One region of the Streptosporangium sp. NPDC053982 genome, then DNA from elsewhere that is predicted to be linked to it. Evidence: riboswitches for the same ligand, from Rfam matches in the RefSeq annotation. Region 1 holds a riboswitch; each other region holds the start of a gene.
What was found. Region 1 has a riboswitch for cyclic di-AMP ahead of ACZ6W9_RS27875 (hypothetical protein). Riboswitches for the same ligand answer to the same signal wherever they lie in the genome.
Positions count from the first base shown of each region.

Region 1 (7,545 bases):
GCAGTGGGAGGTCCTGGTCGCGGCCGACTCCGCCGCCACCCCCGCGGAGCTGGCGCGCAGACTCGGCCGGCCCGCCTACTCGGTGCTGCTCGCCGTACGGCGGCTGGCCGCGGCGGGGCTGCTCCGCGTCCCGGAACCGGGCGAACGGCCCGGGGTCGCGCCCGTCTCCGGGACGGGGGCACCGGCGTCCCGGATCCCGCAGGCGCCGTCACCCCCGCAGACGCCGCGGGCTTCACAGGCACCGTCACTCCCGCAGAAGCCGCAGACGCCGTCGGCCCCGCCGGCGCTGCCGCGGCGCCCGAAGACCACCGGGGAGCCCCGGGCGGGCGGGGAACCCCGGGACGGCGCCGCGGGGGGCACCGCGTCCGCGCGGTGGCTCCCCGCGGCGACCGGGGACCCCGCCGACGTGAACCTGCTCATCCGGCTGAGGAACGCACTGGAGGCACTGACATGAGCTCGTCCCGATGCCGCTGAGGTTGCGGACGTTGAAGCTGATCGGAAGGAGACCGCCGGTGGAGGCGCGTGACCGGGAACCGCAGGCGACGCTGCCGACACGCGACCGGCCGTACCCGGATCCCGCCGCGTCCCGCGACCGGGACCTCGTGCCGTTCCGCGAGTCCGGCGCCGAGTCTCCCGGACCCGCCACCGGACCGTCCGGACCGTCCGGACCGTCCGGACCGTCCGGAGCGGGCACGCCGGGCACGCCGGGCACGCCGGGCACCGTACCGGCGTCCCCCGCACAGACCCCTTCCACGCCGGACGGGGAGGGGGTGTCGCGCCGCGAGCGGGCCCGGCGGGAACTGGCCCTGCTGCGCGACCGGCTGCACGAGGAGATGGCGCTGCTGCGCGAGCGCGTGCCGGAGGTGAACGGAAGCATCGCCTGCAGCGTGGACGGCCTGACGCTGGCGAGCGACCTGCGAGGCGAGACCGAGCAGATCGGCGCGCTGTCCTCCGCGGTGCTCGCGCTCAGCAGCCGGCTGACGGCCATGGCCGACAAGGGCTCCTTCGAGGAGACGCTGATCTCCGGTGACAACGGCTACGCGGCCTTCTACGCCGCCGGCCCCACGATCGTCCTCACGGTGCTCGCCCGGCCCGGGACCAACCTCGGGCTGCTGCGCCTGGAGGGCCGCAAGACGGCGGTGAGAATGGCCGCCCTCACGTCCCGCACATCGACAACCCACTGATCGGAGTCAGACATGGGCAACATGGATATCTCTCTCAAGGAAATGATGGGCATCGACGGCGCGGTCGGCGCGGTCGTCGTCGACTACAACAGCGGCATGGCGCTGGGCGCGCTCGGCGGCTCCAAGGACCTGGACCTCCAGGTGGCCGCGGCGGGCAACACCGAGGTCGTCAAGGCCAAGCTGCGGACGATGGACTCCCTCGGCCTCAAGGACACCATCGAGGACATCCTCATCACGCTCAGCGCGCAGTACCACATCATCCGCCCGGTCACCGGCCGGAGCGGCAAGGGTCTCTTCCTGTACCTGGCGCTGGACCGCAACCGGGGCAACCTGGCGCTGGCCCGGCACACCCTGCGGATGATCGAGGAGAGACTCGAGGTCTGATCCTCCGGTACGGCTCCGCGCACCGGGAGCGCGGGCCGTACCGGAGCTCACCGCTCGGCGGAGGCGGTGAGCTCACCGATCGCGTCGGCGAAGGCCGGCCAGAGCAGGCGCGGCAGGTCGTGGCCCATGCCGGGGAAGGTGACCAGTCTGGCGCCGGGGATCGCGTCCGCCGTGGCGATCCCCCCGGCCACCGGGATGAGCTGGTCGGCCTCGCCGTGCAGTACGAGGGTGGGTACGGTGATCTTCCCGAGCAGCGCCGTACGGTCGCCCGAGGCCAGGATCGCGGCGAGCTGCCGGGCGGTCCCGGCCGGGTCGAGGCCGCGGTCGTAGCTGAGTTCGGTGATCTGGGCGACGCGCTCGCGGTCCATCCGGTATCCGGGGGATCCGAGGATCTCCCAGGTGCTCAGCGCCTGACGGATCGCGGCCTCGCGGTCGGGCGGCGGCGGCGCCATGAGCACCGCCATCGCCGCCTCGGTGGGCGGGGCGACCGCGTGGCCGGGGGTGGACATGATCGAGGTGAGGCTCCGCACCCGGCGCGGATGGCCGATCGCCATCGCCTGGGCGATCATGCCGCCCATCGAGGCGCCGACCACGTGGGCCGACTCCCAGCCGAGCGCGTCGAGCAGCCCGGCGGCGTCGTCGACCATGTCGTCGAGCAGGTAGGGGGCCCGGCCGCCGCCGAGGGCGGGCGCCCCGGCGTCGTTCAGGTGGGTGGACTCGCCGGCGTCGCGGTTGTCGAACCGCACCACGTGGTGCCCGCGGCCGGCGAGCAGCTCGCAGAACTCCTCGTCCCAGTGGATCATCTGGGCGCCGAGACCCATGATCAGCAGAAGCGGCCGGTCGCCGGGAGACCCGAAGGTCTCGTAGGCGATCTCGATGCCGTTGGCCCGGACGCGCGTCGTCATGTCGCTCCCTCTCCCCCGTCCGTCCCCGGGCGGGCCGGGTGGCCGCCCGGACGGTTCCCGCCGCCCGGAGACGACGGACCGGTAACCCGGAACAGAATGTCATTCTGCCCAGGTCGGGGCAAGACATCCCGTGCCGAAGGGCCGGAGAGCGAAAAGCAGGAGCGGACGCCCTGCGCCGGCGTCCGCTCCCGTGTCCAGGAAAGGCTGAGGTGAAGCTCTTCGCTTCCGGCCGTCACGGCCTGACCGGGCCGTCACGGCCCGGTGGGGCCGTCACGGCCCGGTGGAACCCTTATGACCCGGTGAGCCGTCACGGCCCGACGGTGCCGCCCTGGCGCGGGGCGGCGTCGTGACGGTCCGGCGGCGGCGCCGTGACGGTGCGGCGGCGCCGTGACGGTGCGGCGGCGCCGTTCCGGCCGGTTACGGCTTGACGGTGATCTGGACCGGCTTGGCCGGGTCGCCGTCCCGCTTGCCCCAGGCACCGGTGGAGAAGGGGACCGGGTCGTTCTTCTTGCCCGGACCGTCGCCCCACTTGGTGATGACGTAGTCGACCTTGATGTGGCCCATGCCGCCGTTGCCGTCCACGCCGAGGGTGCCGGGGTTGAACGTGCCGCCGGTCAGGTCGGCGAAGGTCTTGGCGTCGAGGTCGATCATGACGCCGCTGCTGGAGGGGACGCCGGGGCCGCGGTCGCCGACGAAGAACTTGGCCTTCTTGCCCTTGTAGATGACGTAGCCCTCGGTGAACAGCGGCCAGCTCGGGCTGGCGATCATGCCCTTCTGCATCGGCTTGCCACTGGCGGGGAGGCCGGTGTCACCGGCGCGGCCGGAGGAGTCGTCCCAGAAGTAGGAGGCCTTGGTCTGGCCCTTCAGCATGACGGTCTTGGTGACCTTCTGCGGCTTGGCGGGGGCGGCCTGCTCCGGCGCGGCGGCCTGCCCGGGAGCGGCCTGCTCGGGAGCGGCGGCGGCCTGGGCGGGGGCGGCCTCGGGGACCGCGGCCGCGACCGGCTCGCTCACCGCGGTGACCCCGGCGCCGGCCGCCGAGGCGGCGGGCGCGTCCCGGTCGACCGAGGGGAGGGCCGAGACGGCGGCGGCGGAGGCGAGGAGCCCGGCGCCGACCAGGCCGGCGACGGCGTATCGGGTCTTGCGGGCGGACGTGCGGGGATCCAGGGAAGGCATGAGGAAACGAACTCTTTCGCGAGGGAACGGGGCAGCCGGACGCCATGCGTGAAGGGAGGCGTCGGCGGGGTCGCGCTCACAGGGAAGAAGAGGCGCAGGGATGGATCAGGTGGCGCTACACGGAGCGCTGGGGGATGCCGCGACCGATCGCGGCGGAAGAACCCAGGGGATGTGAAAGTCTCAGAGGACCGGCAGCGAAATGCGGTATACCGGTACGAAGGTGGCGCGGTCTCCCACTGAGGGATCTCCTCTCCATCTCGTCTACCGGGTTAGCTGACGGGTTCGGGCGGTGGAGTGCCCTACCACCGCGTTCGCGGCGGATTCACCCCGGAAGGTGGGTCCCCGGCTCCCATGCCATGACGGCTTCGGGATTCGACGTCGGCCCGGTCGCCCCCTCGGATGAGGGTGCAGGTCACCTGCCGATGACTAGGACACTACCGGGCAAATCAGACAAAGCAAAGCAGAACCCATGGAATGACCAGAAGATCTACCTTCTATGGCCAAGAAAGGGCACATGATCCGGTTTATCGGCCCCTGAACCGGCGCGGACCAGGGCGTACACGCCGTGGCGAACCACATACGGGTGATTCACCGCCGCCATTTCCCGCGGCCCGCGGTCCCGCCCGGAACCCCGGGAAACGGCCGCCCGCCCCGGTCAGTCCCACCAGAACGACCAGGCGTTCCTGCCCATGATCTGCTCGGCGTAGCCGGCGAGCGTGCCGGCGCTGTAGACGACGCTGTCCGGGCAGAACGTCCAGTGCTCCGCCGCGACGTGCAGGGCGTGCTCCGCCGTCGTGGGGGGCGCCGCGACGCTCAGGTCGAGGGTGTTGAAACCCACGCCCACCAGCCGCGCCCCGAACCGCTCCTCCCAGCTCCGCACCACGGCGGCCAGCGGGACCATCCACTCGTTGTGGTTCAGCGCGCCCTGCCACCCCATGACGGCCAGCGCGTCGGCCCCCCGGTCGACGGCCACCAGGCCCAGAGGGGTCCTGCGCTCGGCGACCAGCCCGGCGTACCAGTCGGCGACCACGTCGGGGTCGGTGGCGAGCCTGCCCGCGGGGGCCGGACCCGGGCACCGCGCGCCGAACGGAGCCAGCAGCTCCAGCTGCTCGGCGTCCGCCCTCTCGGTCCAGTCGGCCCAGACCTCCGCCATGAAGGCGGCGGTGTGATAGTTGTCGATCTCCTCCACCGTGTCCGGGGCGATCTGCCCGGACGACCACGGCTGGACGGAGTCCTCCAGCAGCAACGGCCACAGGCCCGAGCGCGGGTGCTCGGCCCGCAGGCCGGACCACAGCCCGGCGGAGACCGGCTCGTCACTGAGCCAGAACGCCGGACGATAACCGACCATCAGCTGGGAGTAACCGGGGTCGGGCCACACCACGTCGCCTGGAGGCAGCTCGACCGAGAGCGCCCGCCCCTCACCGCCGCCGGCGAACAGCTGGCCCAGCAACGGCGGAAGTTGCCCCCGCTCGCAATCGCTCATCCCTGTCGATCCGATCCTGACCACGGACCAATTTTGGCCTGTCAGGCGGCGGGAGGACAGTTCTCCCCCCAGCGCGGCCGAAAAACACCGCCTTCACGGCCCTCGCGGGGAGGGCCGAGGGGCCGTCGCGGGCTCCGCGAGCTCGCGGACCACCTCGGCGAATCCGCGCACCAGCGGGTCGTCCGCACCCCTGGGCCAGGCCAGGGCCACCCGCAGCGGCTCGACGTCGGTGAGGGGCACCCAGGCCAGGTCGGGGCGGGCGTAGTAGCGGGCCATGCTCGACGGGGCGAAGCAGACGGCGGCGCCCTCGGCCACCTGCTCCAGCATCTCCTCGACGTTGTCGTTGGTCGGCCCCCAGCGCGGGGCGGAACCGTCCGGCCGGGGGTTGACCGCCCACCATTCCACCCATTCGCGCGGCGCCCGTTCGGTCCACATCAGGGGCTCGCCGGCCACCTCCATGACGGAGACGCCGTCGCGACCGGCGAGCGGGTCGTCGCGGTCGGGCTGGACGTCACCGACACCGCCCGGATCGCCGCCGTGGTCGCCGAGGTCGTCCTCTGGTACGGGCGCGTGGACGTGCTGGTCAACAACGCCGGGCGCGGACTGGTCGGCGCCGTGGAGGAGACCTCGGACCGCGAGCTGCGCGACCTGATGGAACTGCACTTCTTCGGCCCGGCGGCGCTGACGCGGGCCGTGCTGCCGCACATGCGCCGCCAGGGATCGGGTGCGATCGTGCAGATGAGCAGCATGGGCGGCCGGTTCACCTTCCCGGGCGTGGGCGCCTACTCGGCGACCAAATTCGCCCTGGAGGGGCTCTCGGAGGCGCTCGCCCAGGAGGTCGCGCAATTCGGGATCAAGGTGCTGGTCGTGGAGCCGGGGGCGTTCAGGACGGGCTTCGCCGGCGGCGGTGCCCTGCTGCAGTCGGCCGTCATCCCCGCCTACGAGACCGTCGTCGGCCCGGTCCGCTCCGGCCTGCCGGAGTCCGACGGCAGGCAGCCCGGCGACCCGGCCAAGGCGGCGGCGGCCGCCCTCGACGCGGAGGAGACCCCGCTGCGCCTCCCGCTGGGCGACGACGCCGCCGACGCGATCGCGGCCAGTCTGGAGAACGCCCGCGCGGAGTTCGCCGCCTGGGAGAAGGTGGCCCGCGGTACCGGCTTCGACGCCTGACCGGCCCGGCGCCTCCTCCGGGGACCGGTGGGCCGGCCCGCTCTTCCCGGCCGCGCGGGAACGCTCAGCCCCGTCCCGGAGACGGCGGGGGCGGCCAGGGTCCGGCCGGCAGGACACGCGTGCCGTCGGGCCCGGTCGGCTCGTGGCCCGGCACGGGCGGCCTCGGGCCGTACGGACCCTGTGCGGCGTGCGGCGGGGGCTCCACGCGGGGAGGGAGCGGCGGGACCGGCGTACCGTGCGGAGGCGGCTGCGGGTGACGCGCCGGGCCGGGCGGCGCCTGGTGAGCCGGGTACGGGGTCGCCTGAAGGGAGAGGTGCGGCGACGGCGGCATCTGGTGAGGGTGCGGCGGTGGCATCTGATGGGGATGCGGCGATCCCGGGCCGTGCGGGAGGTACGCCGGGCCGGGCGGAGGGAACGCCCCACCCGGCGGGGGAACCGGACCGCCGGGCGGCATGCCGTACGGCGAAGGCGGTACGGCCGGCCCGCCGGGTGGCGCGCCGTACGGCGGGAGCGGGGCGGACGGGGAAAGCGGTACGGCCGGCGCCGCGCCCGCGCGCCGCGCCTGGCGGCGGTTGCGGATCACGAAGAACACGACGAGGACCGGGACCAGCACCATGACGACCGTCTGGGCGATCGCACCCGGCACGCTCGAGACGCCGACTTCGATCCAGGGCCCGTCGTCCTCGGTGGGCTCCGGGCGGGGCGTCGGAGTGGGTGAGGGGGGCGGGGTGCCGAGCGGGTTGGCCTTGACGGTCCTCACCTTCGCGGTCAGCGCCCGCACCGGGTCGACGACGCCGCGGCTGAAGGCCGCCTTGTCAGAAAGGAGCGGGCTGTCGTGCGCGGTGCTCACCAGACGGTTGATCACGTCCCTCGCGCGCAGGTCGGGTTCCTTCGATCTGATCAACGCCGCCACCCCGGCCACGATCGCCGCCGCGTCGCCCGTGCTGCTCCCAATGCCGTACCCGTTGCCGGACTCCCGGCGGGGCAAGGAACCGATGATTTTCTCGGCGGGAGCGGCGAGCGCCACCTGCCGTCCCACAACGGAGCCGGACCACAACCTCCCCGACCGGGTCGTACCGCCGACCGAGACGACGCCCGGGATCGACGCCGGGCACCTGAGGTTGTAATCGTCACGGTTGTCACCGGCCGCCGCGACCACCACGACATCACTGGAAAGCGCGTAGCGGACGGCCTCGATGTCCTCCTGGAGGCAGAACCGGAGGTTCTCCGACAGCACGATGACCCGCGC
Region 1 is NZ_JBVJKQ010000016.1:14,048-21,592, reverse strand. It holds gene ACZ6W9_RS27895 (hypothetical protein) at 1-454, shown strand, start outside; gene ACZ6W9_RS27890 (roadblock/LC7 domain-containing protein) at 513-1,184, shown strand; gene ACZ6W9_RS27885 (hypothetical protein) at 1,197-1,568, shown strand; gene ACZ6W9_RS27880 (alpha/beta fold hydrolase) at 1,616-2,473, opposite strand; gene ACZ6W9_RS27875 (hypothetical protein) at 2,891-3,646, opposite strand; cyclic di-AMP (ydaO/yuaA leader) riboswitch at 3,890-4,033, opposite strand; gene ACZ6W9_RS27870 (DUF4253 domain-containing protein) at 4,302-5,129, opposite strand; gene ACZ6W9_RS27865 (LysR substrate-binding domain-containing protein) at 5,223-5,582, opposite strand; gene ACZ6W9_RS27860 (SDR family NAD(P)-dependent oxidoreductase) at 5,667-6,296, shown strand; gene ACZ6W9_RS27855 (S8 family serine peptidase) at 6,361-7,545, opposite strand, start outside.

Region 2 (7,545 bases), on a different contig from region 1:
TCCGCAGCGCCGTCGTGCGGGCGATCCGCGACTTCTGGCACGGCGAGGGCTACCTCGAGGTCGAGACGCCGATGCTGCAGCGCATCCACGGCGGCGCTTCGGCCCGGCCGTTCAGGACGCACATCAACGCCTATGACATGGAGCTCTACCTCCGCATCGCGATCGAGCTCTACCTCAAGCGGCTCGTGGTGGGCGGCATCGAGAAGGTCTTCGAGATCAACCGCAACTTCCGCAACGAGGGCGCGGACGCCACCCACAACCCCGAATTCACGATGATGGAGGCCTACGGCACCTATCTCGACTACAACGGCATCGCCGACCTGACCCAGCGGATGATCCAGAACGCGGTCGTGGCCGCGCTCGGCCACTCCGTGGTGGTCCACGAGGGGCAGGAGATCGACCTGGGCCTGCCCGAGTGGCCGCGCGTCACCGTCTATGGATCGGTCTCGGAGGCGCTGGGCGAGGAGGTGACGACCGAGACTCCGCTGGAGCACGTGCGCAAGCTCGCCGACGCGCGCGACATCCGCTGGGACCCCAAGTGGGGCCAGGGCAAGCTCGTCCAGGAGCTCTTCGAGGAGCTGGTCGAGCACACGCTCATCCAGCCGACGTTCGTCATGGACTACCCGCTGGAGACCTCACCGCTGGCCCGGACGCACCGGGACAACCCGTTGCTCACCGAGAAGTGGGACCTCATCGGGTTCGGCACCGAGCTCGGCACCGGCTACTCGGAGCTGAGCGACCCGATCGAGCAGCGCCGCCGCCTCACCGAGCAGTCGCTGCTCGCCGCGGGCGGCGACCCCGAGGCCATGCAGCTCGACGAGGACTTCCTCACCGCCCTGGAGTACGGCATGCCGCCCACCGGCGGCGTGGGGGTCGGCGTGGACCGCCTCGTCATGGCCTTCACCGGCAAGAACATCCGCGAGACCATTCTGTTCCCGCTGGTGAAGCCCACCGGCTGAGCGTCACCGGGCCCGCCCCGCGGGCCCGGTCCGCCAGGCCCTCCGGCCTCGCCTGACGAGCCCTCGGTCCCCGTGGACCGCGGGCTCGTTCCGTTCCTCCCGCTGAGCGGAGACGCCATTTCCCCGATGATCCGGGCGGCCGGCGATCAGCTCCCCGCGGAATGCCGGAAAGCCGGTTTCATCCGACGCCCATTGCATGATGATTTTCTCGGCGCCGTCAGGGGCGCGGCCGGGGGCCGTGGTCGACGGGATGCGCGACGCCTGCCGGACCGATCGTTTTCTGCGGGAAATGCGGCGGGCGCCGGCCGTGCGGCTCGTCCCGGCGGAGGACCCGCGGTGGTCCACGGAATGGTCCACGGCTTGGCCCCGTGGTGCGGCTCCGGGGTGCATCATGGCGATGACCTCGGCTCATGCCGCGGGCAGGCTGCGGACAGATCGCGGACACGCCTGGCGCGGGCCCCGGGCGCGACGGCGGTCCGGCGGCGCGCCCTCCGGCTCGGCCGCCACTTAATCACAATGGGCCCGACATATCATGAGTACTTCATGTAACGCCCACTCTGTCAATAGTGTGGGCCATCTCTATGAAGAGCAGAGCTTGACGACCTTTGAACGGGGCGTTTACCGTTCCTGACGGGCGACATCGATTCCAGCGTGCTCACGCCTGAGTCCCGTTTCGGGGGGAGTTGCTAGATGGCATATCCGGAAGTGGATTCCCGCCGCGGCGAAAGTCTTCCGGGCACTGAGGATATCGATCTCAGCGAGGAGGACCTCGTGCTCCTGGCCGAGCTGGCCAAGGGCGTCACCGTCGACAGGGTGGGCCGCCGCCTCGACATCAGCGGCCGGACGGTCCGGCGCAGGCTGCGCGGGATCTGTGACCGCATCGGCGTGGCCACCGCGATCGAGGCGGTGGCCTGGGCCGCCCGCCGCCGCCTGATCTGACGCCGTACACCCGGCCGGTCCGCCGTGCACCGGCCGACCGGTCGTGGCCCGCCCGGTCAGGCCGTGCACCCTGCTGATCGTGTGTCCGTGTCCGTGTCCGTCCGGCCCGGCCGGTTCGTGCACCCGGCCGGTCATACGCCCGTCGGGTCAGGCCGTGCATCCGGCTGATCGCGTGCCCGTGCCCATGCCCGTCCGGCCCGGCCGTACGCCGGCCGGATTCAGTCGGCGACGCGCACGCCCCCGGCGAAGGGCCGGTTGCCCATGGGGGCGATGCGGACCACGTCACCGGTCTGCGGGGCGTGGATCATCAGGCCGGCGCCGAGGTAGATCCCGACGTGATGCAGGTCGCTGTAGAAGAAGACCAGGTCGCCGGGGCGCAGCTGGTCGCGGGAGACGTGGGTGCCGGCGGTCCACTGGTCACCGGTGTAGTGGGGCAGGCTGATGCCGACCTTCTGGTAGGCCCACAGGACCAGCCCCGAGCAGTCGAAGGAGTTGGGTCCCTCGGCGCCCCAGACGTACGGCTTGAGCTGCTGGGTGAGCGCCCAGCGCACCGCCTCGGCCGCCTTGCCCTGGCCCACGACCGGAACGGTGAGCCTGGTCGCCCGGCCCTGCATGCTCTGGGCGCGGTCGCGGACCTCCCGGTAGAGGTTGCCCTCCAGTTTGCCGACCAGGCGTTCGATCTTGGAACGCTTGTCGCCGAGCTCGCCCAGCAGCTTCTTGACCTCGGTGGACCGGGCGCTGGCGCTGGCCCGAGCCTGCTCGGCGACCTTGAGCGCCTGGGCGACCTGGGCGACCTCCTCGCTCTGCCGCTGCTGGAGGGCGTAGCTGGTGGCGGCCTGGTCGAGGAAGGTGTCGGGGTCGCTCGACTGGGTGAAGGCGAGCGTGGAGCCCAGGCCCCCCGACATGTAGGTGCTCTGCGCGAGGAGGGTCGCCTTGGTGCGCCGGGACTCCAGCTCCGTCTCGCTGGTGGACAGGTTCTTCTTGGCCACCTCGGCGGCGCGCTGCGCCTGCTTGAGCTTCACCCGTGCGCCGTTGTACTGCTCGGCGAGCGTCTCGACCTCGACGTGGAGCTTCTCGACCTGCTTGGCGAGCTGCCGGAGGTCCGGTTTCGGGTCCGCACCGGCGGACGTCATGGGAGCGCCGACCGCGAGGAGGGTGAACGCGAGCCCGATGGAGGCCGTCCGGCCGGAAAGGCGACGGGAGGCGCGCTCCCGCATCGGGACGGGTCCGGCTGGACGTCCACTGCCACGGCGCGGCGTGCGCTTCACCAACGGGCTCCTCTCTCGGCCGCCTGCCGGGTTAGCTGACGGGTTCGGGCCGGAGGCAGCCCTACCGAGCACGCCGGTGACGGCTCGGATTCACCCCTGGGGACGCGTGGAGGGTGGGTCCCCGGCTCCCCGGGTCCGGGGATTCGGCGGGTCAGCTTTTCGGGGAAGCTGACATCGAGCACGGACATTAGTGCAATTGGAGGTTCATGCTCAACCAGAACCACAAAGTCGGTAGAGCTTTCACAACCGGAAAGTCACAGGCAGATCACATACTTTCATGATCCTCATGCCTGTCAACCTGGATCCATGTCGCTATGAGCGGCATACCACCCATGTAGCCGCAGGCCCCGGTCCATGCCGAGGGCGAACGGCCGCCGTCACCGGGGTTTCCGGCCGGGCGCGACGGGGGTGACACCGGGAGCCGGGCGGTGCCGTTGTGACCGAAGTTACGGCTGGGCCGTAATGGGGGTGCGCCGAGGACGTACGCTGATCGGTCATGGAGCAGGTTGCGGAACCCTCCCCGGCGGACGCCCTGACGGACGGGACCGGGGCGACGGCCGGGTCGGCGAGCGGGGTCACGGCCGGGGCCACGGGCGAGGTCACGGTCCGGCGCGCCCGCACGCCGGACGTGCGGGCGATCCGGCGGCTGGTCGACACCTACGGCGGCGCCGGGCCGCGACTGCTGGAGAAGGCCACGGTCACCCTGTACGAGGACGTCCAGGAGTTCTGGGTGGCCGAGCGGGACGGGGCCGTCATGGGGTGCGGGGCGCTGCACGTCCTGTGGGAGGACCTCGCCGAGATCCGCACCGTCGCCGTCGATCCGGCGTGCCGGGGCCAGGGCATCGGCCACATGATCGTCTCGGCGTTGATCCGCACGGCCGGCGAACTCGGCCTGCGCAGGGTCTTCTGCCTCACCTTCGAGGTCGACTTCTTCGCGCGCCACGGCTTCCGGCGGATCCAGGGCACGCCCGTCTCGCCCGAGGTCTACGCCGAGTTGCTCGCCTCCTACGACGAGGGCGTCGCCGAGTTCCTCGACCTGGAGCACGTGAAGCCGAACACCCTGGGGAACACGCGGATGCTGCTTCATCTACCGCCCCTGGTCAAGCGTGATGACCGCAGTTGTGACTGTGACAAAAGGTGACTCTCGGACGACTATCTCGATACCTTGTGCTTCAACGTGCATGTGAGTCTCGAATGCGCCGCATGCGTAGTCGAAGTGAGGTGACGCGGTGACCAACGGACAGCCGCCGTATCCGCAGGATGATCCCGACCGCGATCGCACCCCGTCGGGACACTCCGGATACGGCTCGCACGACACGGGTCAGGGCCCCGGGGGTCTCGACCCCGACGCGACGGTGGTGGGGTACCGGACGGACGGCACCGGACCCGGGCAGAACCAGCCCGGTTACGGCCAGCCCGGCGGTTACGGCCAGCAGGGCGCGCAGCCGGGGTACGGGCAGCAGCCGTCGTACGACCAGGGCGCCTACGGCCAGCAGGGGGCGCAGCCGGGTTACGGCCAGCAGCCCTCCTACGACCAGCAGCAGGGCTACGGTCAGCAGGCCGCCCAGCCCGGTTACGGCCAGCAGGCCGCGCAGCCCGGCTACGGGCAGCAGCCGTCCTACGACCAGGGCGCCTACGGCCAGCAGAACTCCCAGCCGGGCTACGGCCAGCAGGGGACGCAGCCGGGGTACGGGCAGCAGCCGTCCTACGACCAGGGCGCCTACGGCCAGCAGGGGGCGCAGCCGGGTTACGGCCAGCAGCCCTCCTACGACCAGCAGCAGGGCTACGGCCAGCAGGCCGCCCAGCCCGGTTACGGCCAGCAGGCCGCGCAGCCGGGGTACGGCCAGCAGGGCGCGCAGCCCGGTTACGGCCAGCAGCCCTCCTACGACCAGGGCGCCTACGGGCAGCAGCCGTCGTACGACCAGGGCGCCTACGGCCAGCAGGGCGCGCAGCCGGGCTACGGCCAGCAGCCCTCCTACGACCAGCAGCAGGCGTACGGCCAGCCCGGCTACGGCGGCGCCCAGTACGGCCAGCAGCCCGGTTACGGCGCTCAGCCGCAGGGCTACGGCCAGCAGGGCTACACCCCGCAGTGGGGCGACGGCGGCCACGCGCCGGGCGTGTCGGCCCCGCTCGCCGAGTGGTGGCAGCGCCTGGTCGCCCGCATCGTCGACGGTGTGATCCTGGCGATCCCCACGTTCATCGTCACGCTCGTGCTGACCGGGATCCTGGTCACCCAGCCGTCCTTCAACATGGAGACCGGGGAGTACAGCCTCGGCAGCGGGTTGTTCCTCGCGACCTTCCTCATCGGTCTCGTCGGCGGGCTGATCTATTTCGTCTACGAGTTCCTGATGCTGAAGGCGACGGGGCAGACCGTCGGCAAGATGGTCATGGGCATCCGGGTCGTCCCGATCGGCGGGGCGCCCCAGTCCCGCGGGCTCCCCTCGAACAAGGCCATGAGCCGGGCGGGCGTCCTGTGGGGTCCGAGCATGCTGCGCGGCATCCCCGTCGTGGGTTACATCATCGGGATCTTCTCTCTGGTGAACGTGCTCTGGCAGCTGTGGGACAAGCCGCTGCGCCAGTGCCTGCACGACAAGGCGGCCGCGACGACGGTCGTGAAGACCAAGTAGTTCCGGAACTTCCCCAAAAACGGGGCCGGCGGGTTGAACCGCCGGCCCCGTTTTTTCGTGTGTGGAGGGAAACGAGAGGGGTAGCGGTACCCCCGGAAGGGACGGTAACGGCGTTCGGAGACGACTGCGGCGGGCCATGAACCCGTACGCGCCCTCGAGGGCGTTATGGCCTTCTTCCGGCCACTTCTCGGGCGGGATCCCCGGAGAGGGCGTTATGGAGCCTTCCAGGGGTGCTTCCGGGTCACGACAAACCCCGCGGATCGGCTGTGCCGTCACTCCGGGTGCCTATAGGACGTCAATGGGGTGACAGTTACCCGGGCAACTTCCGTGACATCCGGCGAATGGCGTCCGGCGGGCGGGCCGCACCGTGGCCTCCGGCGACTTCCCGCGTCTTCTCCCGGAGCGGCGGGGAATGCGGGTTCGCCTTCCCTGCATGCCCGGGAAGGCGTTCTCGCGGATCCGGCCCGGGTTAGCCGGTACACCGCCTGCCCGGTGGTTTGGTGGTTATAAGGGCTACGACTATGTTCCTTGCGCCTGAGGGCCGTAGGCTTGGGAAGAAAGCGACGAAGATCCGTCTTGTTCCGCGGGCCGAAGGCGTGCCGCGGAACCCGCCGCCCGCCGAAGAGGGCGAGGTCCGACGGGGCTCCACCCGAGCGTTCCCGTCCTCTTGACATTACCGCCGCCGACCCGGCGATGATGATCCGGAGCTTCAGCAAGATCTTTTCTGTTGCGGCCGAAAAACCCTTGTGAGCAGGGGGTTTCCGGGGCTGCCGGGAGGGGGCGGCTGTCAAGTGGCCGCAGTTGACATTGGTTTTTCGGCAGAGTGATCATCAGATGATCGCCCTGTCGGTTTTTTCCCAGGGGCTTTACAGACGGCAACCGGTAAGACGGCTGGAGAGAAGCATTAAGGTGGAGACGGGCGGTCCCGGGGGCCCGTGCCGCCCGCCGGTGACGCTAAGGTCGTGCCTGGGCGGACGCCCATGGCCCGAGCGGCTTCCCGGCCCGCGGGCGGGCACGCCGCCCCCGGAATTCCACGGTCCCCAAAAGTCACCCACGGTGCGGAGCGAGGACGAATGAACGACGTATTGTCCGCGTTGATACCCCCGGTGGTCGTCGGCGGGGCCTTCATCTACGGAGTGGTCAAGCTTCTTCGCAGTGAAGCCGCCGGTCGGCGCCCGGCAAAACGGGAGGACGTCCCCGGCCCCCAGGACGGATGATCGCCCGCCGTCCGGTTCCGGTCGGGTTCCCGGGAGAATCGCCGGGGTCCCGGAATTGCCGCCCCCCGATGGCGGGTATATGTTTGGCTAGCGAATGAAACAATACTCCGCGAAAGGATTGCGTAGATGGCCAAGCAGATCCAGGAGATTCTCATCGACGACCTCGATGGGGGCGAGGCCAATGAGACGGTCGCCTTCGCGATTGACGGCACGAGCTACGAGATTGATCTCAGTGAAGTAAACGCGAAGAAGCTCCGCGACTCCCTGTCGCCTTTCGTGCAGGGCGCCCGCCGTTCCGGTGCGGCTCCGCGTCGCCGCCGCGCGGGCGGCAGCAGGGCCCTCACGCGGGAGAAGAGTGCCGACATCCGGGCCTGGGCGAAGTCGCACGGCCTTAATGTCAGCGAGCGCGGCCGTATCGCCTCCAAGATCGTCGAGCAGTACGAAGCGGCTCACTAGCGGGAGTCGCGCGACTGCTCGCGGGATCGTTGAATCATGCGGTTATGGCGGCCACGGTGGGGTCCGGTGGCGGCCATGA
Region 2 is NZ_JBVJKQ010000002.1:435,521-443,065, forward strand. It holds gene lysX (bifunctional lysylphosphatidylglycerol synthetase/lysine--tRNA ligase LysX) at 1-959, shown strand, start outside; gene ACZ6W9_RS04795 (helix-turn-helix domain-containing protein) at 1,731-1,898, shown strand; gene ACZ6W9_RS04800 (C40 family peptidase) at 2,117-3,166, opposite strand; cyclic di-AMP (ydaO/yuaA leader) riboswitch at 3,172-3,325, opposite strand; gene ACZ6W9_RS04805 (amino-acid N-acetyltransferase) at 3,663-4,307, shown strand; gene ACZ6W9_RS04810 (RDD family protein) at 4,396-5,793, shown strand; gene ACZ6W9_RS04815 (histone-like nucleoid-structuring protein Lsr2) at 7,137-7,466, shown strand.
Region 2: it holds a riboswitch for cyclic di-AMP, as region 1 does, so the genes downstream of both, ACZ6W9_RS04800 (C40 family peptidase) here and ACZ6W9_RS27875 (hypothetical protein) in region 1, are expected to answer to the same signal.

Region 3 (7,545 bases), on a different contig from region 1:
GGAAGGCATTGGCCTCCTGGAAGGCCATGACGTGGCCCTCCTTGCCGGTGAGGTAGTTCACGACCTCGGCGGCCTCCTTGGGGTGCTTGCTCTGCTTGGTGATCGCCAGGTAGGAGCCGCCCCAGTTGCCGGCGCCGCCGGGAACACCGGCCACGTCCCACTTGCCCGAGTTGCCCTCGCCGGAGTTGTCCTTGATCACACCGACCATCCAGGCCGGGCAGCCCATGACGGCGAAGCCGCCCTTCTTCAGCGCGGCGTTCCACGGCGGGGTGAAGGAGGCGAGCTTGGCGGTCATGCCCGCCTGGCTGAAGCTCTTCACCGTCTCGAACGCGGTCTTGATGGCCGGGTTCGACTCCAGGATGAGCTGGTTGTTCTTGTCGAAGTAGGCGACGTTGCCGTTCTTCGGCGCCTCCTGCGACAGGACCACGTTGTAGAGGGTGTTGGGACCGTCGAGGAACTTCGGGTCGCCCTTGGCGGTGTTGGCGGCCTGGAACTTCTTGCCGACCTCCATGAAGGCGTTCCAGTCCGGCCAGAGCTTGCTGACCTCGTCGCGCTCACCGGGGAGGCCGGCCTTCTCGAACAGGTCCTTGCGGTAGCACATCGCCATGCCGCCGATGTCGGTGCCGAGGGCGAAGAGCTTGCCGTCCTTGTTGATGCCGTTCTCCCACTTGGCGGCGGGGAAGTCGCTCTTGCGCTTGTCCAGGCCGTATTCGGCGAGGTCGACGAAGAACTGCGGGCGGGCCTTCATGAGGCCCATCGCGCCCTCGTCGATGCCGACCACGTCGGCCGCGCCGCTGCCGGCCTGCAGACGCTGCAGGAGCTGGGGCAGGAAGACGTCCTCGAACCGGTCGGTCGGGTTCTCGTGCTTGATCTGGATGTTCGGGTGTGACGCGTTCCAGGTCTCGACGGCCTTCTTGTAGCCGAAGTTCGCGCCGCCGCCGAAGGTCTGCACGGTGATGGTCACCGGCTCGGAGGCCGAGCCGCCCGAGGCGGCCGTGTTCTTGGCGGGCTCACTCGAACTACAGGAGGTGACCGCCAGTGCTGCGGCGGTCATCACCACGACGGCGGCGAGCTTGCCGTGCCGCTTGGTGTTCAACATTCCGGACCCCTCTCAGGTGGTCGCCCGAATCGATTGGGAGGTGACATCGCGAACCGGCCCCCGACGAACGCGATCGGCGATGGGTTGCGCGCGGGCAGCTTTTGGGAGCGCTCCCACGAAGACTGGACGATGGGCAACCGGCGCGTCAATATGCCGAAACGTAACCGTTACATCGCGGGTGTTTCAGCTCGGCGAACAGTCGTTAAGGTGACAAACTGTGCGATCGGGCGCTTGGGAGCGCTCCCACCCCAACATGACACGACGCGGCGAACGCTCACCAACCGGGATCATCCAGTGCATCAGGGATCGTCCGGACCTTCCTCGCGGCGATAAGGTCCCGGCCGGAAAGCCGAAACGGCGACCCGGTCGTGCCGGGTCGCCGTCCGTCGGCCGTAGTCCGCCGCCGGTCCTCGCCGCTCCCGGAGGGACGGGAGCGGACGAGGGGAAGGGGAGAGGGGAACGGAAGACCGGAGTCGTCCGTCAGCCGTTGTAGACCGGGTATCCGTAGCCGTCGACCTGGGCGACCGGCCGGACACGCTCCTCGACCTTGCCGTTGCCGGTGTTGCCCTCGATCGTGGTGATCGTGCCGTCGCCGTTGTCCTTCTTGACGAGACCCACGTGGTCGATGGCGTCGATGTCCTTGCTGCCGCCCCAGTCGAAGAAGACCACGGCGCCGGGCTTCGGGGTCTGACCCCAGCGTCCGTTGTCGGCGAACCACTTGGCGTAGCTGACGGTGTAGGCGTCCCAGCCCATGGTGGGCCGGATGCCGGCCTGCTCGCCGACCCAGGAGACGAACATCGCGCACCAGGGGGCGTTGGCGTAGTCCTGGATCCTGCCGCCGTCGCGGGCGACGGTCTCCTTCGCGCGCTCGCTGGCGAGGTACCAGGCATGGAACTTGGTGCCGCCGCCGTAGGCGTTCTCCGAGACGCCGATCTGCTGGGCGGCGATGTCGAGGACCTGCTGGGCGCTGACCTTGGGCAGGTTCTGGGCCTGGGTCTCGGACGAGGCCGCGGCGTTCTCGGTGACCGACCCGGCCTGCGGGCCGGAGGCGTGGTTGTCGGCGAGGGCGGGAACGGTGGTCACGGCACCGCCGGCGAGGACGATGGACGCGCCCACGAGGGCGCGGACCAGGCTGTGCTTCCCGGGGGTGAGGCGGTTCTTGGCCATGGGAGAGTTCGGCTCCTTGCGTCGCTTCCATGCCGCCTACCGGGTTAGCTGACGGGTTCGGGCTGGGAAGTGCCCTACGGCGCGCGAACGCGCTGATTCACCCCATGAAGTGGTTCCCCGGTTCCGCGAGAGCCGCGGATTCGGCGGCCGCGCCCATCGACGGAGTGATCCGTCGTGATGATGCGCGGTCGGGCAATGTGTCGACGAGAGATGGGTCTGTGGACCTCGGTCCTCATCGCGAACGAGTAGAACGTACGTGCTGCTCCAGGCCGATTGCAAGCTCCCGCATTGCCTTGACTTGGGAAAACGCCGAATATCGGTGATCGTCGACTTCCCGGTCCGAAGATCGGCGACTTCGGGCCAAAGGCTTTCGCAAAAGCCGCAAACCCTTGCGGCACAGGGATTTCCGCACCGCGGGACCGGCGACGCCCCGGTGCGACGGACGATTCTTCCCGGCTGAAGCGCCCCCTAACGTAGATCTTTTTAAAGGGGGATCGTTTTACCTGTTCAGTGCCTTTCCGGGCGGCACGTCGCCGGGCGCGCGTGCTCGGATGTTCATCCGCGGTTCCCGGCCGCGTAAGGCGTCACGGTTACGGTGAGGCGATCGTGAACGGGTCATCGCCCGGCGTGGAGGAGGGGCGGGACCACGCGCGGGAACAGCCTTCGGCCATCGCCTGGGCGGAGTCCCCCCTGCAACTGCTCTGCGTGGTCGAGGCCTGCCACGCCGGGCTGCTCGGCGCCCCCGTCCGGGTGGTGCCCCGTGCCGGCTCGCGCCCGCTGACCGCCACCCGCCGGGAACTGTCCCGCCTCGTCCTTCCCCCGGGGCTGGAACAGGCCGGCCCGGCCCCCGGGCCGCCCAGGCCCCGGCGGGGCATGACCTGGGTGATCGGCGACGCCTTCTCCGGCCGGGTCCAGGCCCGCTGGCTCACCGCACTCCCCGGACGGATCGTGGTCGTCGACGACGGGCTGGCCACGATCAGGCTCCTGGAACTGCTCGCCGGGCCCCTTGGCAGGCCGCTGCTACGGGCCCGGGCCACCGCGGGCCCGTCGCGCTCCGTCCTCGGCGTGGCGGCCGGTCTGCGACTGCGCTCGGCCGCCCGGTCGGGCCGGCTGACGGTCTTCACCGCGATGCCCATCCCGGACGACCTGGCGCGCGCCGTACGCGGCAGGGGAGCCGAACTGGTCGTCCACGACTTCACCTGGCTGCGCGCGCAGCCACTGCGCCGGCCCCGGCCGCAGGAGCCCACGGTCGTCCTCGGCACCTCACTGGTGCGCAACGGCCTGATCCACCGCGACCGCTACCTCACCTGGCTCGCCGGGGTGGGCGCGGCCGGGCCGATGGCCTATTTCCCGCACCGCCGGGAGGACCCCGGCGACCTCGAACGGATCGGCGCGCAGCCCGGCGTCACCGTCTACGACGCCGGGGCCCCCGCCGAGATGACCCTGCGGGGACTGGACGCCGGGCAGCGGGTGCTCAGCCTGCCGTCCACCGCCGTCACCTCGCTACGTGTCCTGCTGGCACCCCGGGGCGTCACCGTGGAGGCGGTGGACGTCCCCGACGACTGGTGGACCGCCCTGGCGGCGCCCTCCCTCCGCTCACACCTGTCGATGTCCGCTCCTCACGACACCGGAGTCAAAAAGTGAAGGTCCTGGCCGTGGCCGACTCGGATTCCTATCTGAAGTGGGCCGCCCACCTGCTCGCGGGCCTTCCCGGCGGCTGTACGGCGGAGCTCGCGGTGATCCGTACCCCCATCGCACCCTCGCCGGCGCAGATCCGCGCGGCCGTCACCGGGGTGGCCGCCGACCCTCCCGTGCTGTCGGCGCGGGCGCTGCGCCGGGCGGCCGAACGGCTGCGGCCCGACGCGGTGCTGGCCGCCTGCACCGGCCCGGTGGTCGACGTGCTGGTCGGCGAGGTGCTCGCCGGCCTCTCGCCCAGGCCGGTGTTCGTCTCCGGGCTGCCCGGCATCTCCGTCCCCGCCACCGAGAAGGCATGGCTGTTCCGCAGCGGCTGCGACCTGTTCGTCCTGCACAGCGGCCGGGAGGTGGCGGAGTTCACCGAACTCGGCCGGAGACTGGGCGGCGGCGGCGCGGTCGGCCTGGCCCGGCTGCCGTTCCTGCCCGCGGGGCAGGCCCCGCCCCCCGCCGGGCCGCGCGACCGCGTGGTGTTCGCCGCCCAGGCCAAGGTGCCCAGGCGCAGAGAGGACCGGGAACGGATCCTGCTGTCCCTGGCGGAGCTGGCCGGGCGGCGGCCGGACCTGGACGTCGTGGTCAAGCTCCGCGCCCTCGACGACGAGCGGCAGACCCACGCCGAGCGGCACCCCTACCGGCGGCTGTGGGAGGAACTGGCCGGGCGGGACGCGGTCCCCGCCGGCGCGGTGCGGTTCGAGGCCGGCCCGATGCGCGACCACCTCGCCCGCGCGGCGGGGTTCGTCACGGTCAGCTCGACCGCCGCGCTGGAGGCGATCGCCTGCTCCGTCCCCCTGCTGGTGCTGTCGGACTTCGGGGTCGGCGCCGAGACGATCAACCTCGTCTTCGAGGGAAGCGGACTGCTCGGCACCCTCGAAGACCTGGCCGCGGGGCGCTTCCTCACCCCGGACGGGGAGTGGTGCCACGCCAACTACTTCCACCCCGGCGGGCTGGACGACTGGACCTCCCACCTGGTCACCCTGGTCGGCATGGCCCGCTCGGGACGCCTGGTCCCGGCCCGCTCCCTGCTCGACGGGCCGGCGTACGCCGCCGCCCGCCGCCGCGCCCGGTTGCGCGTCGAGGTCCCGCCCAGGGTGCTGCGCGCCGGGCGCCGTTTTATGGCGACGCTGCGCGTCGCGGCTCGGGGCTCTTGATCCGGTGTCTTGCGGTTCTCATGGCGACGCTGCGCGTCGCGGCTCGGGGGCTGGTAACCGGTGTCTTCCCTCGTCGTTCACTCGCTGCGCTCGCTCTCTCCTCAGTCCAGACACCGGCGCCCCCGAGCGGGTCCGGGCACCGGCGTTCCTAGGCGGGGGACATCAAGGTCTCTGGGCGGGCCCGGACACCGGCGTTCCCGAGCGGGCTTATTGCGACACTTCGTGTTGGGGCTTTGGGGACTCGGAGGAGTTGAGGGCGGGGTCTTCTCCCAGGGCCAGGAGGGGGAGGCGTAGGACGAAGCGGGCGCCGTGGTCGCAGTCGGCGACGCTCAGGGTGCCGCCGTGGCCCTCGGCGATCTCCCGGGCGATCGGCAGGCCCAGCCCGCTGCCGCTCACGTCGCGTTCGCGGCCCTCCTTCAGCCGGACGAACCGCTGGAACACCCGTTCCCGGTCGGCCTCCGGGATGCCGCCGCCGTCGTCGATGACCTCAAGCACCGCGTGTCCCGACCCGGAGTCGGGGCGGACCTTCACCTGCACCTCGTGTTCGGCGTGCCGTAGCGCGTTGTCCACCAGGTTGGTCAGCACCCTGGCCAGTTGCAGCGGATCGCCTTCGACCAGCGCGCCCGCCGTCAGGTCACGACTGATCTCGTCGGGGCGGCGGTCCAGCTCGGCGCGGACCAGCTCGCCCAGGTCGATCCGCTCACGGTTGTGCGGGGCGGCGGCGTCCAGCCGGATCACCGCCAGCAGGTCGTCCACCAGCAGCTGGAGCCGGTCGATCGAATGGTCCAGCCCCTCGAACGTCGCGTCGGTGTCCGGTTCGGGATCGGACAGCGCCAGGTCGAGCTGGGTCCGCAGGGCCGTGACCGGGCTGCGAAGCTCGTGGGAGGCGTCGGCGGCGAACCGCTGTTGCCGGCCGACGGCTTCCTCCAGCCGTGCCAGCGTGTCGTTGATGGCCCGCGCCAGCCTCCGGATCTCCTCCGGGCCCCGCGGTTCCGGCACCCGCCGGCTCAGGTCGGTGGCGGTGATGTCGCACAGCTCCGCGCAGATGCGCTGTACCGGGGTGAGCGCCTGGGACGTGGTCACCCAGGTGGCGAGGGCGACCAGACCCACGCAGGCCAGCCCGGCGACGCCGAGCAGCGCCACCCGCGGAGGGTCGAAGAACAGGCCGGGTTCCGGCTGCGCGACGTAGACCGCCCCGCCGGGGACCGAGGAACCCACGATGATCATCCGGTGCTTGTTCCAGGTGACGGTCCCGTCCCAGCGCGGATCACCCGGGTCCGGACGGGTCGTGGTGAGAGGCCGACCGGCGGCCGACTCCGGTGCGGAGGAGATCACCCGCCCGCCTCTCACCAGCTGGATGACCGTCCCGTCGTCGGCGATCGCCAGGCTGGGCGCCCTACCCTCCCGAATGGCCATCGCGTTCTGTCGGGCCAGCGACGCGGCGTGGCCGCGCACCTCAACGGTCTCCATCTGCCGGAGAACGATGAGCAGGCCGACCAAGCCCAGCACGACGATCACGGTGGTCAACAGCGCCGTGATCGCAGTGCTGCGTGCCCGCAGCGTCATGCTCTTACCTCTCGTCGCCCTTTCCGTCGCAGACCCTGCACCGCATTCAAGACGATTGGAGGGGATAATCCCAGCTCAGAAGGCATATATGTGCAAATTTTGGGGTTTTACAAGGGTGTTCGTGACAGGCGCCGCCGGAGCCGGGCGAGCGTCCCCGGCCCCGTACGATCCGGAGTGGTGAGCAGTTCCAGGGCGGCCAGCCGCTGACGCTTGAAGTAACGATCGGGGCCGTGGGCGTCCAGGTAGGCGGACGCGGCCTCACGCAGACCGGGATGGGCCTCGGCCCGCATGCAGTAGCCGACCGCGCGGACCAGGGCGGGCAGGTCCACCGGCGGCGGCTCGCTCACCGACCCGTCGGCCGCCAGCCGGGGCAGCAGGGCGTCGGTGATCGTCACCGGGATCCGGTTGCTGTTCTCATAGGGCGAGAGCCGTTCCAGGACCCGCTCGCCCCCCATCGCGGCCACCGGCAGCCCATGATGGTTCCTTGCCGTGATCAGCGCGGTGGAGAAGCAGCCGACGACCAGCCCGGGCCGCAGAGCCGCGAAGTACGACTCGGCGGGGACGCTCTCCGCGGCGATCTCCAGCCTGACGCCCAGCTCCGCCGCCGTCTCCCGCAGCCGGAGGGCGTGCCGCCGCCCGGCGGCCGGATGGGGCTTGAACAGGACGGTTTCGAACCCCCGGGCGGCCACGCCGCGCAGCATGTCCGCGTGCAGCTCCGCCTCCTCGGCGGCCGTGAGGATGTCGAGCGCCGACAGGTACTGTCCCAGGATCATCGCCCGGTCCTCGGGGGCCCCGGGTGTCTCCCGCGCCCCCATGGGCGCCGCCGGGTCCACCGCCGAGGTCACCGACTCCGCCACGTCCAGGAACGCCCGG
Region 3 is NZ_JBVJKQ010000007.1:131,065-138,609, forward strand. It holds gene ACZ6W9_RS14240 (ABC transporter substrate-binding protein) at 1-1,099, opposite strand, end outside; gene ACZ6W9_RS14245 (CHAP domain-containing protein) at 1,580-2,266, opposite strand; cyclic di-AMP (ydaO/yuaA leader) riboswitch at 2,285-2,422, opposite strand; gene ACZ6W9_RS14250 (hypothetical protein) at 2,873-3,910, shown strand; gene ACZ6W9_RS14255 (DUF6716 putative glycosyltransferase) at 3,922-5,106, shown strand; gene ACZ6W9_RS14260 (sensor histidine kinase) at 5,314-6,672, opposite strand; gene ACZ6W9_RS14265 (polysialyltransferase family glycosyltransferase) at 6,780-7,545, opposite strand, start outside.
Region 3: it holds a riboswitch for cyclic di-AMP, as region 1 does, so the genes downstream of both, ACZ6W9_RS14245 (CHAP domain-containing protein) here and ACZ6W9_RS27875 (hypothetical protein) in region 1, are expected to answer to the same signal.

Region 4 (7,545 bases), on a different contig from region 1:
GTGGCGAGCCTCGCCGAGGGCGTGGCGCCGCCGGCGGCAGAGCCGTCCCTGGTGGCGGCCGCGGCCTACCTCACGCGCCCGCCCGGCTGGGCGGACATGGTCGAGGCCGCCCGCGACGACCTGGAGCGGTCGGCCGCCGCGGCCGAGGGGTCGGCGATGGAGCAGACCGTCACCCGGCTGCGCGAGCAGCTCGCCGCCCAGAAGACCGCCGCCAAGGAGGAGGGCGAACGGCTGCGCGAGCAGCTCAAGGGCGCCCGCTCGGAGATCTCCGACCTGCGGCGCCGGCTGCACGACGCCCGCGAGCGCGCCCGGGCCGCCGAGGCGCGGGCCGCCGGGGCGGAGGAGGAGGCCCGCGAGGCCATGGCCGCCGCCGCGTCGGCGGGCAGCGCGGGGGAGAGCGAGCTGCGCCGCCTGCGCGAGCGCCTCGCCGACGCCGAGCGGCAGCTGGAGACCACCCGCCGGGCCGCCCGCGAGGGCCGCAGCCTGGAGGACGCCAAGGTCCGCATGCTGCTCGACGCCCTCCAGGACGCCGCCGCGGGGCTGCGCCGGGAGCTCGCCCTGCCCTCCGGCATCCACCGGCCCGCCGACTCGGTGCTCTCTGTGGCGCCCGGCGGGCAGGGGGCCCAGGCGGTGCCCGCGCGGGCGCTCGCCGACGACGACCCGGCCCTGTTCGACCAGCTGCTCGCGCTGCCGCAGATCCACGTGATCGTGGACGGCTACAACGTCACCAAGACCGGGTACGGCACGCTCACCCTGGCCGACCAGCGGGCCCGGCTGCTCACCGGCCTCGGCGGGCTGTACGCGCAGACCCGGGTCGAGCTGACCTGCGTCTTCGACGGCGCCGAGCTGAACGGCCCGGTGCCGGTGTCGGCCCCGCGGGGGGTGCGGGTGATGTTCAGCTCGCCGGGGCAGATCGCCGACGACCTCATCCGCCAGCTCGTCCGCGCCGAGCCGGTCGGCCGCGCGGTCGCGGTGGTCTCCTCCGACCGGGAGGTCGCCGAGTCGGTCCGCCGGATGGGCGCCCGGCCGGTGCCCTCGGTGCTGCTGCTGCGGCGTCTCGGGCGTACCTGAGGCCCGTGTCCCGGCCGGGACACGCCGGGCCATCGGGAGAGATCACTTCGAAATCAAGCAAAACCCCCGAAAAGGTGAGCCAGCCCTTACCTGTTCTGTACTATTTCGCCCCAGGTCTTCGCACTGGGGAGGCGGCACTGTGGCCGTGGCGGGTATGCCGGTTTGGGTTGGACGTGTACCGGTGGCCGCGGGGCTCGCCCTCGCGCTGCTCCTGGTGCCGGTCGGCGGTGCGACCGCCGATCCGCAACCCACGCTCGCCCAGGCCAAGCGGAAGCTGGCGAAGCTCAACGACGAGGCCGACAAGATCGTCGAGAAGTACAACCAGGCGGGCGAGAAGTGGAAGAAGGCCCGCAAGAAGTACGAGACGCTGAACGGCGACCTCTCCAAGCAGACGGCCAAGGTCGCCGGCCTGCGCGAGGAGCTCGTCACGATGGCGGTCAGCTCCTACCAGTACGGCTCCGTGACCGGCTGGGAGGGACTGATCAACCAGAGCGACCCCGGGTCCCTGCTGAGCAGCATGGCCGCGGCCGACCAGATGGCCGCCTCCCGCGCCCGCTACCTCAACGCCTTCGACGAGGCCACCAAGACGCTGCGCGACAACCGGGACCGGGCCAAGACCGCCCTCTCCGAGGCCGACAAGACGCGTGACGAGCTGGCCGGCGAGAAGGCCAAGGTCGAGAAGCTGGTCAAGGCGCAGACCAGGCTCCTGGACCGGCTGGGCACCTACCAGCGGGGCAATCCCAACGGAACCGGGATCAAGTACAACGGCCCGGCCTCCGGAAACGCCCGCGCCGCCCTCGCCTTCGCCTACGCCCAGATCGGCAAGCCGTACCGGTACGGCGCGACGGGCCCGGGAAGCTGGGACTGCTCCGGGCTCGTCCAGGCGTCCTGGCGGAGCGGGGGCGTCAGTCTGCCCCGCACCACCTGGGAGCAGTGGAGCTGGGGCGCCAGCCGCCGGGTGCCGGTCAGCTCGCTCCAGCCCGGCGACCTCGTCTTCAGCTCGGGCCTGGGCCACGTCGGCATCTACGTCGGCGGAGGGAAGATGGTGCACGCCCCGCAGACCGGGGACGTCGTCAAGATCGCTCCCCTCCGCAGCGCCCTGGTCGGCGCCGTCCGCCCCTGAGGCGCCCGGGACCCCGAGGGGTCGGCGGGACCTCCTACGGCGCGCCGGGGAGCCGTACCGTGGCGAGGAGGCCGCCGTCGGGGCGGGGGGCGAGGACGAGCGTCCCGTCGTGGGCGCGGACGATGCTGTGCACGATGGCCAGGCCGAGCCCGACGCCGGGGTGCTCGCCGGTGCGCACGCGTTCCGTTCCGCGCCGGAAGGGCTCGGTGAGGGCCGGCACCAGTTCCGGCGGGAGCCTGCGGCCCGTGTTCTCGACCCGCAGCACGCTCGTGCCGTCGTGCGCCTCGGTGCGGACCGTCACGGTGCCGCCGGCGGGGAGGTTGTGGACGACGGCGTTCTGGACGAGGTTCGTCACCATCCGCAGCAGAAGCTCGGCGGAGCCGCCGGTCCTGGCCGCCCCGCCGGTGACGTCCAGCGTGATCCGGCGCTGCTCGGCGAGGGGGAGCAGCGTCTCGGCGGCCTCCTCGGCGAGGAGGGAGAGGTCGACGCTCTCGCGGGTGAAGTTCCCGCGGTCGCCCCGGCTGAGCAGCAGGAGGGCCTCGATGAGGTCGATCGCCCGCTGGTTGACGGTGTGCAGGCGCTCGATGAGCTCGTCCCGGTCCCGCGCGGGGTCCCTGCGGGCGACGTCGAGGAGCGTCCGTGAGATCGCCAGCGGGGTGCGCAACTCGTGGGAGACGTTCGCGGCGAACCTCTGCTGCTCGGCGAAGTGGGACTCCAGCTGTTCGAGCATCGAGTCGAACGCGTCGGAGAGCTCACGGAACTCGTCCTGGCGGCCCTCCAGGCGGATCCGGTGGGACAGCGACCCGTTCCCGGTCATCCGGGCCGCGTCCGTGATCTGTGTGAGCGGCGCGAGCATCCGGCCGGCGAGGATCCATCCGCCCAGCAGGCCGAACGCCAGCAGGAAGGCCAGTGCCTGTGCCGCGCGGGGGACGAAGGCGCGCTGGAGGTCGGTGCGGTTGGGGATGAACCGCAGGGCCGGCGCCCCGGGCCGGGCCGCCTCCGGCCCCGTCCCGAGGGCGCCGTCGGGCACGTAGCGCAGCAGGAACACCCACACCACGGCCAGCAGGAGGGCGCCGGCGAGCATGAGGAACCCGGCGTAGCTGATGGTGAGCCTCAGCCGGACGCTGGGCCCCGGACGCCTGTTCAACGGGCTCCTGCTCAACGGGCGCCGGGGCGGGCGGGATCGCCGCCCGCGCCGCCGGTGTCGATCCGGTAGCCGACGCCGGGCACCGTGGCGATGAGCCACGGCTCACCGAGCCGTTTGCGCAGCGCGGAGACGGTGATGCGGACGGCGTTGGTGAAGGGGTCGGCGTTCCCGTCCCAGGCCCGCTCCAGCAGCTCCTCGGCGCTGACGACCCCGCCCTCGGCGGCCACGAGGACCTCGAGCACGGCGAACTGCTTGCGGGTGAGCGCGACGTAGCGTCCGTCCCGGAAGACCTCCCGGCGGAAGGGGTCCACCCGCAGGCCCGCGATCTCCCTGACCGGGGGCCGGGCGTGGGCGCGTCTGCGGTCGAGCGCCCGGAGGCGCATCACGAGCTCCCGGAGGTCGAACGGCTTGGTGAGGTAGTCGTCGGCGCCGAGCTCGAACCCGGAGGCCTTGTCGTCGATCCGGTCGGCGGCGGTGAGCATGAGGATCGGGATGCCGCTGCCGGAGGCGACGATGCGCCGGGCGATCTCGTCGCCGGAGGGGCCGGGGATGTCGCGGTCGAGGACCGCGAGGTCGTAGGAGTTGACGCTGAGCAGCTCCAGGGCGGAGTCGCCGTCGCCGGCGATGTCGGCGGCGATCGCCTCCAGCCGCAGACCGTCACGGACGGCCTCGGCCAGGTACGGCTCGTCCTCCACGATCAGTACGCGCATGCCGGAAGCCTAGGCGGCCCGGCATATCGCCGGGGTATGCGAGGACCTGTACGCGGCGGGCACTCGGCTCAGCCCACCGGCGCCGGCTCGGGGCGGGACCGGCCCGGCGGAGCCTCCGCCGCGGTGCGCCACCAGCGGTGCGACGCCAGGGCGGCCAGTGCGGCGCCGGCGGCGTTGAGCAGGACGTCGTCCACCGAGGACACCCGGTCCAGCCGCAGGACGTACTGCGCGGTCTCGACCATGATCGAGCAGCCTGCCCCGAGCGCGAGGATCCGCGGTACGGACGCCAGCGCCGCGAACCGCATCGGGGCGAAGAACCCCAGCGCCGCGAAGATCAGCAGGTTGCCGCCGATGCCGAGCGGCCCCATCGTGGGCAGATCCTGCAGTGGGAGCAGACTCACCCGGCCGGGGGCGACGCCGGCCTCCGGGCCGGGCATCATGGTGATCCATACGAACGGCACCGTGCCGTGGACCATGCCCACCTCGGCCAGCGACGTCCGCCACGCCGACGCGGCGCCGGCGGCACGCCGGACGCGCGCCAGAGCCCACGCCACCAGGGCGGACGGCGGCACCGCGACCAGTGTCATGAGCAGCACGCCGTTCTCCGTGCCGAGGCAGCCGTGCCACCGGCCGGCCGCGCAGCTCGGGGCGGCCATCAGGAGCGGCCGCCGCAGGACGAACGCCACGCCCGCCAGGCCGAGGACCGCCAGGCAGGCGAGCACGATCCCGCGCGTACGGCGGGGCGGTGCTGACAGGGATGCACTCCGGTTCATGCCTCCCATCGAAGGGGGAGGGCCGTTGCGGGGACGTATGCGATTTTCGATACGCCGGCGATACACGGAGTCCCCGGTCGTCCCCGGTCGTCCCCGGCCGGCCCCCGCCGCGGGCCGGGACGGCGGGGCGGCGGAGCGGGACGGCGGGGCGGCGGCACGGCCGGTCGCACGCTCCGTCAATGATCGTTACCATCACGTGATTCACGTCACAAAAGCCATGATTTTTCGGACTGATCACGGAAGTGTGACAAGCGTCATATTTGCCCGGTGAAATCGGCCCCTGAACAGTGGCCCGTCGATCGCCCGAGGCGTTTTCGATCTATGTATCTTTTGTGATTCCTTTGCCCTCTCCTGGGAAACAGGGGTAACTTCTGGCGTCGCGGCGAGCAAGCCATGCCACCGCGCCGGGCCCGGCCCGTCATGCCGGCGCCTGTCAAAGATCCATAAAGATCCATTCGGCCGTCGCACCCTGCGAGGAACGCTCCCACCTGCGACGGCCTGCCGAATCCGTGCAGCCAGGAGGCACGGAACCGGGGACCCACCGGCCCGACACGCGGCCAGGGGTGAATCGGCGCGCCCGACGCGCCGTAGGGCTTCTTCCCGGCCCGAACCCGTCAGCTAACCCGGTAGGCGTCAGCGGAAGTCCCAAGGAGAAATCCTGTCTACCACCCCGCGTAACCCCCGTTCGTCGCGCTTTTTCCGCGTTTGCGCCAGTGGTTTCGCCCTCACCGTGACGGCCTCGGCCGGAGCGGTCACGATGGGCTCCCCGGCGGCGCTGGCCGACACGGGAACCGGTCCCGTTCTCCAGGTCAGGAGCACCGCCTCTCAGGTTGAGAGGCCGGTCGCCGCCTCCGCCGCCTCCGCGGCGCACACCAGCGCCAAGAAGACGGCGAAGGCGAAGAAGACCACGCTGAGCAGGACCGCACTGCAGAAGGTGAAGGCGTCCAAGGCCGTCTCGGCGGCCAAGAAGCAGATCGGCGATCCGTACCGGTGGGGAGCCTCCGGTCCCGGCGCGTTCGACTGCTCCGGTCTCGTCCGGTACGCGTGGCGCAAGGCCGGCGTCTCCCTCCCCAGGGTCACGAACAGTCAGTACCGAGCCGTGCGGAAGAAGGTCTCGTGGAGCAGCCTGCGCCCCGGTGACCTGCTGTTCTTCTACGGCAAGGGCCACGTGGGCATGTACGTCGGCAAGGGGAAGATGGTCCACTCCCCGAGCAGCGGCAAGACCGTCAGGGTCGTCCCCCTGAAGGGGTACTACCGGTCCTCCTTCTCCGGGGCGGTCCGTCCCGGAGCCTGACGGATCCCGGCCGCCGCCCCCCTGGAGCGACCGGGAAGACGGCCCCGCCCGTCCCTTCGAAGGGACGGGCGGGGCCGCCGCGCGTCCGGGGCCGGTCGCTAACATCGGACGTGTGCGCGTCCCGACAGAGCGTCGTGCCGTGCTCGCCGGAACCCTGACACTGGCGGTCGCCGCCCTGGCCACCGGCGCGGGCCCGTTCCCCGCGCCGCGCGACCCGTGGCCCGGCGGCTCCGTCACCGTCCGCGGCGAGCACTCCGTCGTGATCGGCCACCGCGTCCCGGCGGCCCGCCTCGCCGACCTGGCGGCCGGCGCCGACCGCGCCCGCCGTACGGTCCTCGACGTCTGGGGGCCGGTCCGGGCGGTGGTCCTGTTCCCCGCGGACGACGCAGAGGCGGCGGCGCTGGCCGGCGCCGCGCCCGCCGCCGTCGCCGGCCTGGCCGCGCTGGCCGACGCGGGCCGGGTGATCGTCCTGCCGTCGGGGTACGCCAGGCTGAGCGGGACCGGCCGGGACGTGGTGCTCGCCCACGAGCTCACCCACGTGGCCACCGGCGCCACCCGCGGCGGCCGGGTGCCGGTCTGGCTGTCGGAGGGGTTCGCCGACTACGTCGGTTACCGTGACGCCGGGATCGCGGTCCCGGCGGCCGCCGCCGAACTGGCCGCCGAGGTGCGCGCGGGCCGCCTGCCCGAGCGGCTCCCCGGCCCCGCCGACTTCGCCGCGGACGCCCCCCGGCGGGCGCAGGCGTACGAGGAGGCGTGGCTCGCCTGCCACTACGTCGCGCGGCGGTACGGCGAGCGGACGCTGGTGAGGCTCTACGGTAGCGATGTCGGCGATGTGCTGGGCCTGTCCCCGGCGGAGTTCGCCGCCGGCTGGCGCGACCACCTGAGAAGGGAGCTGGGTTGACGTCCTCCCCACGCCCGAGGGCGGTGTCCCGGCGATCGGCCGCGCCGGATGCGGCCGACGCCGCAGCGGCGGCGGTCGTGCCCGGGGGGTGGCGGCCCGCCGGATGGGCGCTGGCCGCCCTGGGCGCGGCCACGGTCGCGGTCGTGGCGCTCACCACGCCCTGGCGGGCCCTGCCGTCCGCCGCCCCGGCCGTCGCGCCCGACCCGGCGCGCGACTTCACCGCCGGGCAGATCGCCCGCTCCGAGGCGTTCGACGCCGCGCTCACCGCGCCCGCCTACCTTTCGCTCGGGCTGACCCTCCTGGTCGCCGGGGTGCTGGTGGCAACCCCGCTGGGCGCCCGGCTGCTCGGACGGCTGCGCGGACCCCGGTGGGTGCGGGCGCTGCTCGGCGTCGCCGGGCTGTCCGCGGCGGTCGAGGCCCTACGCTGGCCGCTGGGCATGTGGTCGGAGACGCAGCTGCGCGCCTACGGCCTGTCCACCCAGACCTGGCCCTCCTGGACCGCGGACCGGCTCAAGGACATCGGTGT
Region 4 is NZ_JBVJKQ010000003.1:320,514-328,058, reverse strand. It holds gene ACZ6W9_RS06750 (NYN domain-containing protein) at 1-1,071, shown strand, start outside; gene ACZ6W9_RS06745 (C40 family peptidase) at 1,253-2,194, shown strand; gene ACZ6W9_RS06740 (sensor histidine kinase) at 2,229-3,341, opposite strand; gene ACZ6W9_RS06735 (response regulator transcription factor) at 3,353-4,051, opposite strand; gene ACZ6W9_RS06730 (VanZ family protein) at 4,120-4,824, opposite strand; cyclic di-AMP (ydaO/yuaA leader) riboswitch at 5,314-5,472, shown strand; gene ACZ6W9_RS06725 (C40 family peptidase) at 5,555-6,118, shown strand; gene ACZ6W9_RS06720 (hypothetical protein) at 6,231-7,019, shown strand; gene ACZ6W9_RS06715 (M48 family metallopeptidase) at 7,016-7,545, shown strand, end outside.
Region 4: it holds a riboswitch for cyclic di-AMP, as region 1 does, so the genes downstream of both, ACZ6W9_RS06725 (C40 family peptidase) here and ACZ6W9_RS27875 (hypothetical protein) in region 1, are expected to answer to the same signal.